4 regions of the Candidatus Manganitrophus noduliformans genome follow, and region 3 is predicted to be linked to each of the others. Evidence: riboswitches for the same ligand, from Rfam matches in the RefSeq annotation. Region 3 holds a riboswitch; each other region holds the start of a gene.
What was found. A riboswitch is a leader RNA that binds a small molecule or an ion and turns the genes downstream of it on or off. The one in region 3 is predicted to bind cyclic di-GMP.

Region 1 (2,169 bases), on a different contig from region 3:
CAGCTTCACCACGAACCCCCTCGGCGATACGGTCCCTCCGGCGGACGTCGAACACTTCACCGCCGTTCCGGGGACTCAAACGGTCACATTAAGCTGGGTCAATCCGTCCGATTCCGACTTCGTCGGGGTCCGCATCGTCTACCGGACCGATCGATTCCCGAACGGCATTGAAGACGGTGAGATCCTCGGAAACTTTTCCGGGCGAATCAATGAAAGCATCACCGTCATCCATGCAGGGCTACAGGATAACGTGACCTACTACTATTCGGCCTCATCATACGATAACAACGGGAACTATCAACAGACCGCGCATGCTTCTGCAACCCCCTTCGGTTTTTCGACCGGCGGCTCGAATGCAAACGACGGCGGCTCGGGGGGCGGGGGCGGCTGCGCGATGATTTCGCCGAGCTCTGGAACCGCGTCGGGACCGGGCCATTCGGCCGACATGATCGGGCTGATTCTGGTCCTCTCGCTTGCGGCGCTTCGGAAGGGAATCAAGAAATGAACGCGGCGCCGGCGATCGACTCATTAAGTATGGATCACTTACGAAGGACCGCTACGTTGACCTTCCGATTGATCTCGATCCGCTTTTCTTATATCTTGCCGAGGATCGATCGAGAATGTTGAACGACAGGAAGATATTGATTAAGTCGAAACGGTATAGATTAAATGGAGGGTGATTATAGTTGACGGGAAAAAAGGAATATAGTATTTTATATCGTTATTAACACCACATAAGTCGAAGCGTCAGAGTGGGTTGCGCTGAAGAATCTCACGCCGATGGCGTAACTCAAGTTACATTTCGACCTTTGCTCAGAGCAAACCCATCGAAAGGTGGGGACGCAGAGTAACGGGGCTAAAGCTGAAAGGCCATGCCCGCCGAGCCGCCAAAGGATTCCCTTGGCGGCTTTTTTTATTGTATTGACGGAGAAATAAAATAATTGACGCAAAAATCGTCCCTTCAAATACAACGCATTTATTGCAGATGGCCCGGCATTAACTTGATCTCCGGATATTTGATGATAGACAATCGACACAATAAAGACCTGAAAGAAGATATGCTTAAATCAAATATCCAATTATCAATCAAAGAGTGACAGGGAGGATAACCATGTCATTAAAGAAAATCGTCAGCATTCTTTTTTTCATCGCCTCTACAGTGCCATTTCACCTCTCCGCCTTGGCACAACCGGTCATTACGGGTGTTTCTGGCTCCCTCAGCCACGGCACCGCTGTTACTATCAGTGGTCTCGGTTTCGGCAGCAAAACGGCGGGTCCCCCAATAATTTGGGACGATTTTGAAAAGGGAATCCAAGGCGGTGCTATCAAGGGGAACCTCCCTGTTATAGGGCCGGCATGGGACGACTATTTCAACGGCACCATCGGACCTAAATACTCCAATGTGGGAGTCCGACCGAACTCGACGGTGTCAAGTTTCCACGACTTCCTAAATGGAGGAAGCAATATCTCGCTTGAGTATTCCGGCCAACATAGCTCGGTTTATTTCACCTTCTGGTGGAAAATGCAAAAACAAAGCACAAGTTGGTCGAGAAATATAAAGCCCTGGCTCGAATATGGTAGTGATGGTTTGCTCCCAATGACCTATGCCGGTCTTGGAATGGGCGGCACTGCCGATAGTAAATTACGAAGCAGTGTCCAGGATAATCCGACGATCAATATACCGACCCTTTGGGGAAGCACACGCATCGAGGACATTGAAAACGAATGGGTACGATTTGAAGTCTATCTTGTTCAAAGCACGCCGAACGTGCCGGATGGAAAGTATAAAATGTGGGTACACCGGCCCTCTTCCCCTGTCCCTTCTATTCTGCTCGACTTAAATGGCGATGCATATATCACCCGAACAACAACTAAAACTTGGCGTCAGTGGCATTTTGGGTCCTACTTCGCCAAGGACAATCCCACTGACGCCCGAGCTCTCGTTTATATTGACGACCTTTATTTCGACACAACGCAAGCCAGGGTTGAGATCGGAAACGCGCCGATCTGGACCGCCGTCACCCATCGAGAGATTCAAGTTCCGACATCTTGGGCCGATACGTCGGTCCAGGTCACCTTAAACAAAGGATCTTTCGGCAGCTTGAATGACACATATCTCTACATTGTCAACGCAGACGGAACAGCTAATCCGGTCGGTTTTCCCCTCTG
Region 2 (2,169 bases), on a different contig from region 3:
AGGAAATGACAACCGAGGTGGAAGCAACGTTCCCCGCGGCGATACCGGAGAGAACCGGCGCCGTTGTATCGGGGGTGGCGGAGGTGGTGAAGGTTCTATTTCCGGAGACCGAGATGTTTCCGGCCCCATCTTGGCTGATGACCCGGTAGTTGTAGGTGGTGGCGGGGCTCAGGCCGGAGAGGGTCCGGCTGTGACTGGTGACCGGCGTGGCGCCCAATGCGGAGGAAGAGCCGTACGATGTCGTCGTTCCGTATTCGACTTGGGAGGTCGCCGTTTCATTGGTGCTCCAGGTGATTACTGCGGAGGTCGATGCGATGTTGCTGGCGGCAATATTGGAAAGGGTCGGCGCGGTGGTGTCGGGGGGCGCGGCGGTGGTGAACGTTCGATCTCCCGAGGTGGCCAGATTTCCGGCGCCGTCCCGGCTGCGGACGCGATAATGATAAAGCGTGGCGGGGAGAAGCCCGGTCACCTGTTGGCTATGATTTGTAGTGAGCGTGGTATTGAGCGTCGTGGAGCTTCCGTACGAAGTGGTTGTCCCATATTGAATCTGGGTGTCGGAACTCTCATTGGTCGTCCAGCTGATCGTGGCCGCGGTGGTGGTGATATTCGAGGCGCCGATTCCGGAAATCGCCGGCGCGGTGGTGTCGGGCGCGGCGGAGGTGGTGAAGGTGCGGTCCCCGGAGGTGCCGGTGTTCCCGGCGGCGTCTCTGCTGATGACCCGATAATGGTAAGTCGTTGAAGGGTTCAAGCCGCTTAACACGCGGCTATGGCCGGTGACGAGGGTCGAATTGAGCGCGGAGGAGGAACCGTATGAGGTCGTGACGCCGTACTCCACCTGGGAGGTGGCCGCTTCGTTGGTGCTCCAGCTGATGGTTGCTCCGGCGCTGGTGATGCTGCCGGCCGCAATGGCGGAGAGGGTCGGCGCGGTGGTGTCGCCGAAGCTCTTGCTGACTTCATTGGAGTAGCCGCTTTCCGCCCCCGAGGTGTTGTATGCGCTGACGGCAAAATAATAGGTCTGACTGCTGCTTAAACCGTTTACAGTGAAAGACGTTTGATTGCCGACGTCCACGGGGGCGCCGTAGCTGCCGGAGGAGGTTCCATAGTAAACTTTATATCCCCCGAGATCGTTTTCCGTGTTGGCGTCCCAGGAGAGGAAGGCGTCCGCAGCCATCGCGGGGGTTTTCCAATTCAGGAGAAGGATCATACCGATGATCATCAGAGCGCTTCGCTTGATCAATGAGGTCTGCATGCTGTTCCTCCATGCATCAATAAAAAGTGTTTGGTCTGTGTAATAAAAAAGCCCATTCCTCGGAATGGGCTTGTGCCTAAAGATGCGCCGGCATCGTCATGGCAACCAGACGAACCGTGGGAAGTGGATCCCCTACTCATCGGTCTCTTGGCTTTGCGTCCTACCCTCTCGGATAGTTTGCCCTTTTTCACGAGTTGCTGTCGTATGTTGCGTATCGGTATACGCAAGCGACATGCCTGTGAAACACGAATGGAGAAAAGAATGGATTCTATCCAACGATTATGGAAGGAGTTTTCAAAGGCCGTCTCTTGAGGCTAGATTCTATCCAATGATTATGGAAGGAGTTCTCAAGGGGCGTATGATCGTGTTCGATCGGGAAAACGGCATTTTACGGCTGAAAACCTCTTTTTGTCTCTCCGATGTGAAGCCGATTACCCAGGGCCCCCCCCCCGATCGAGGGGATTGTGCCGCGCCAGAGTTTCTACTAAAATACTCTGATTTCCATAAAAACAGGTCAATATGACATTTCCTTCCTTTATCCCATTCTTGAATGCCCTTCTTTGCGCAGGATTGGCGCTGTTCATCTTCCTTGAAGACAAGCGGTCCTTTGTCCACCGGGTATTTTCTTTCGGGATGATCGCCCTGGCCCTTAAAGAGCTTTTCGTCGGAATGGCGATGGGAACCCCCCTTCCCTCGGAAAGGGTCGATTGGGGGGCCTGGGGGCTGACAGCGGCCAGTATGCTTCCCGGAAGCTGGTTTTTGTTCAGCCTCAGTTTCGGTCGTTCGAATTACAAGGAGCTGGTGGCGAAATGGAAGTGGTTTATCCTCCTGTCGCTGACCCTCCCTTTTTCGATGACACTCTTCTTTAGGGAGTCTCTCTTGGTGTCCGCTTTTCCGGAAGAAGGGGGATCTCCCGTTCT
Region 3 (2,169 bases):
CCGATTCGTCTTCGAAGGTTTCTTACCGAAAAAGAAAGGGGCTCGCGCCCGGCGCCTGGAGCAACTCAAGCCCGATCCGCGGACGTTGATCTTCTACGAATCGCCGTTTCGGATCGTCGGGCTGCTCGAAGAAATCAAGACGATCCTTGGCGACCGGCCCGTTGTCGTTGCACGGGAAATCACCAAGATGTTCGAGGAGTTCATTCGGGGGACGGTGACGGAGGTATTGGAGAAGATCGGGAAGAAAACGGTGAAGGGGGAGATTACGCTGGTGGTAGGGGGGAATCGGGAGGAAAATTAAACAACATGAGGGGCTATGTCATCTCTACCATCTAGCAAAACCCGGATACACATCCGGTTGACGATCATCTGAATCTCCTTTTCAGAAACATGAAGAGGAAAATACCCAGCAAGAGCGGTATTTCGGCCGCTTGCGCGGGGCCGGGAAGATTTTCCTCCTGCGGAAAGCGCATTACACAACCTCCCCCGCCGGCGGCCGCCTGATTTTGTCCGTCGTCGATTTGACTGATTAAAGAAAAGGGAGAAGCGGAAGCGTGGGCGGTAGATTGACGATTCTCATGGAGATCGTAGGAAGCGGCGGCATAGTAGTAGGTGACGCCGTTCTCCAGGCTTGAGTGAGTTACGCTCATGCTCTGATTGGGTTCTCCCGTGAAATCTCCGAGAAGTTCGCCGTCGTTCAGGTCGCTCGGATAGCGATCGGTCCGATAGCGGATGAGAACCCCCGCGAAATCAACGTCCGGCGGGTTGATCCATTGCAGCGTGATCTCCCGGTCTCCGGGAACCGCAGAGAAATGTTGAACATCCGCCGGAGGCGTCGTATCCGAGGGTTGAGCATCCTCCGGTGGGGTGTTACCGGAGACGGGAGCAGACGTATCAAAAAACGTTTTACTGATCTCGTTCGAAAAAGCACTCTCGTTTCCTGCAACGTCATAGGCGGTGAGGACGAAGTAGTAGGTTCCCAGCCCAAGGCCGGTGACCGTGTACGCGGTCTGATTGCCGACCGTGATCGGTGTTCCGTAACGCCCGGAGACGGTTCCGTAATAGACCTTGTATCCGGCCAGATCCGAATCTGTGTTGGGAGTCCAGGATAAGATTGCATCGCCTGCAAAAGCGGGAGAGGTCTTACAAAAAAAGAATAAGAGAACCAGACAAAGCGCCCGGGGAATGTTTTGTCTTTTTGACAGATTTCGCATCGCTGCAAATCTCCCATGCGCAAAAAAAAGCCGCCAAAACGAAATCCTTTGGCGGCTCGGCGGGCATGGCTTTACAGCTTTAGCCCCGTTGCTCTGCGTCCCCGTCTTTCGACAGGTTTGCTCTGAACAAAGGGAATCACAAATCCTTCATGATCAACGCGGCTTAAACCGCTCGACGGCGCTTGAGCGATCTAAAAAACATTTTTAGGATTATCACGACTCCAATCATGTTGTCAATAAGATTTAATTCTTTTTAGGGTCGTGGTCGCGCCGTTTCCAGAGAGACTCAATTTCCTCGTACGACCCATCACCGCCTCAATCTGCCCATAGAAGGTGCTGCGTTCCTTTCCCAGCCCTGCACTCCTTACGTTTCTTGCCGCGGCTGCAATATCGTCCAGACGCGTTTCAATACCCCCCCCCGGAATTTCCGCTTGACACTTTCCAATCCCTTCGGCTAGAATGGTATTCATATGGATACCATCACGGCACGGCAACAAGAAATCCTCACCTTCATCCAGCAAACGGTGGAGCAGAAAGGCTACCCCCCTTCCTTGCGTGAAATCGCAGGCCACTTCGGGATGGTGGGGACGCGGGGCGCTTTCAAGCATGTCGCCGCGCTGATTCGCAAAGGACACCTGCGAAAAGGCCAAGGAGCCCGGGCGCTGGAAGTGATCTCGCAATCGCAGACAGCGAGGGCCGTCCAATCAAAGAGCGCCGGCCGGGCGATCCCAATCTTGGGACGGGTCGCCGCCGGGCAGCCGATTCTGGCCGAGGAGAATTTACTCGGACATCTGACGGTCGATCCTTCGCTCGTTCGAGGAAGGGAAGCGTTTCTTCTGAAGGTCAAAGGGGAGAGCATGCGCGACGCGGGAATCTTGGATGGGGATCTGGTCCTGGTCAAGCGGCAGGCCGATGCCGATTCCGGCGAGATCGTCGTCGCGATGGTCGAAGGGGA
Region 4 (2,169 bases), on a different contig from region 3:
TGTTGAAATAGGCATAAATCGCTTTTCCAGACCGGGCTTCGTTTGCAAGCCAGGCCGCCCAGTCTCTGAGCGTCCGATCGGAGTAGGCCCCTTGATAATGACCGTCGCCGCCGTGAAATCGGGTATAGACAAACGGCCCGATCGTCTCCCGCGGCGTGGCCGATTCGTGATGATCGTGGAGGCACATCGCCACCCCTCTCGCCTCCATCGCGTGGAAGATCTCATCGGTATACCAGGTTGGATCTCGAAATTCAACCACTTGCAGCGGGTGGTCCGGGAGGGCCTCCAAAAAGTCGAAGAGCCGCCGCTCGTTCCGCTTTAAACGAGGAGGGAGTTGATAAAGGACGGGGCCGAGCTTCGGTCCAAGAAGCCGGGCCCGGCTCCAGAAGAGGTGGAGCGGGTCGGCGGGATCTTTCAGCCTCTTGATGTGGGTGAGATACCGGCTCGCTTTCACCGCATAGAGAAAATGATCGGGGACCCGATCGCGCCATTCGGAAAACGTTTTTTCGCTCGGAAGCCGGTAGAAGCTGTTGTTGATCTCGACGGTGTCGAATTGCGCGGCATAGTAGTCGAGCCATTTTTTCTGAGGGAGGGAAGCGGAATAGAAGTTCCCTTTCCAATGACGATATTGCCAGCCGGAACATCCGACGCGAACCGCTTGTGCTTCCATGACCCTCCTTCCTTTCTCCTCGTGAAGAAATTCTTGAGATCGAGGCTTGATCAACTCATTTTAGAACAACGGCGTTCATGAAGGCAACGATGGGGCCGCGCCGGAGCATTGATTCAAACCGGATCTGCAGAGGTGGCGTGTCTTTCAAAAGTGGATGACGGTATGTCTTTCGGAGGGATGTCTCATGCCGAAATAATTTTTTGTCACGTGTGGAAAACTCGTTGACTCTTAAATTTTAAATGTGTTATATAACCTCTTATCGACGTATACCATGAAAGCTGTATACGCTTCGAAAGCCGTTCATCCAGGACATCTATCGATCCTTTGCTCAGAGCAAACCCGTCGAAAGATGGGGACGCAGAGCAACGGGGCTAAAGCTGTAAAGCCATGCCCGCCGAGCCGCCAAAGGAATGGCGGCTTTTTTTGGGGCGCGTTTGGGTCGCCCCTATCACGGACTGAATCAACACTCACCATACATACTCGCATTTGACCTTTGCTCAGAGCAAACCCATCGAAAGGTGGGGACGCAGAGTAACGGGGCTACCGCCATCCGGCCACGCCCGCCGAGCCGCCAAAGGAAATAGCTCTTTTCCTTTTTCGCGCTTGGAGGTTCGCCGTGGCAGATTACTTGAGAAGGTGCAGGCTTCTTCTCGCCCTTGTTTTTCTTCTCATCCTCGATCATCATGCGCTTGCCCTCGCCGGGGAGGCGGTCCTGACCTGGGATCCGAACAGCGAAGGAAACCTGGCAGGCTACCGGGTCTACGTCGGTCTGCTGCCGGGGGTCTACAGTCCTCCGATCAATGTGGGACGGGTGACTTCCTGGACGGTGCCGAACCTGACCGAGGGGCTGACCTACTATTTCGCGGTCACCGCCTATGATACGAACGGCAAGGAAAGCGGCTTCTCGAATGAAGCCCGCAAAACCATCCCTCCGCTAAACGATGTGATTGCGCCGCTGATCTCGAGTGTTACCAACAGCAATCGCACCCTGAATTCGGCGCTCATTACCTGGGGCACCGATGAGCCGGCGGATACGCGAATCGAGTATGGCACAACAACCGCCTACGGGCTGACCACGCCGTTGGTGTCGAGCTTGGTGACCGTGCACAGTCAGACCCTTTCGAATCTACTCCCCGGCACGCTCTATCACTACCGGGTCCTCAGCCGGGACGCGGCGGGCAATCTGGCGACCTCGGCCGATCAGATTTTTACAACGCTATCGGATACCACGACGCCGACCGTTCCCGGAAATGTTAGCGGGGCGGCGCTGTCGACCACTCAGATCAATTTGACGTGGAGCGCTTCCACGGATAACGTCGGGGTGGCCGGCTATCGGATCTATCGCAACGGGGTGCAAGTCGCCACGCGGACCACGCTGACCTACTCGGACGGGAATCTGACCCCCGATACCGTCTACAGTTATCGCGTGGCGGCTTATGACGCCGCGGGGAACCTCTCGGCGCAGAGCGCCGCGGCGAGCGTAAGGACATTGGCGCCGG

Region 1: it holds a riboswitch for cyclic di-GMP, as region 3 does, so the genes downstream of both, MNODULE_RS15525 (hypothetical protein) here and MNODULE_RS07145 (fibronectin type III domain-containing protein) in region 3, are expected to answer to the same signal.
Region 2: it holds a riboswitch for cyclic di-GMP, as region 3 does, so the genes downstream of both, MNODULE_RS15530 (fibronectin type III domain-containing protein) here and MNODULE_RS07145 (fibronectin type III domain-containing protein) in region 3, are expected to answer to the same signal.
Region 4: it holds a riboswitch for cyclic di-GMP, as region 3 does, so the genes downstream of both, MNODULE_RS11620 (fibronectin type III domain-containing protein) here and MNODULE_RS07145 (fibronectin type III domain-containing protein) in region 3, are expected to answer to the same signal.

The regions. Positions count from the first base shown of each region.
Region 1 covers NZ_VTOW01000003.1:203,933-206,101, reverse strand. Annotated here, with positions in the region: gene MNODULE_RS15530 (fibronectin type III domain-containing protein) at 1-505, shown strand, start outside; cyclic di-GMP riboswitch class I at 808-892, shown strand; gene MNODULE_RS15525 (hypothetical protein) at 1,112-2,169, shown strand, end outside.
Region 2 covers NZ_VTOW01000003.1:206,589-208,757, forward strand. Annotated here, with positions in the region: gene MNODULE_RS15530 (fibronectin type III domain-containing protein) at 1-1,249, opposite strand, end outside; cyclic di-GMP riboswitch class I at 1,347-1,441, opposite strand; gene prsK (XrtA/PEP-CTERM system histidine kinase PrsK) at 1,769-2,169, shown strand, end outside.
Region 3 covers NZ_VTOW01000001.1:1,437,551-1,439,719, reverse strand. Annotated here, with positions in the region: gene rsmI (16S rRNA (cytidine(1402)-2'-O)-methyltransferase) at 1-301, shown strand, start outside; gene MNODULE_RS07145 (fibronectin type III domain-containing protein) at 366-1,214, opposite strand; cyclic di-GMP riboswitch class I at 1,262-1,346, opposite strand; gene lexA (transcriptional repressor LexA) at 1,685-2,169, shown strand, end outside.
Region 4 covers NZ_VTOW01000002.1:490,195-492,363, reverse strand. Annotated here, with positions in the region: gene MNODULE_RS11625 (DUF72 domain-containing protein) at 1-670, opposite strand, end outside; cyclic di-GMP riboswitch class I at 993-1,077, shown strand; cyclic di-GMP riboswitch class I at 1,162-1,246, shown strand; gene MNODULE_RS11620 (fibronectin type III domain-containing protein) at 1,287-2,169, shown strand, end outside.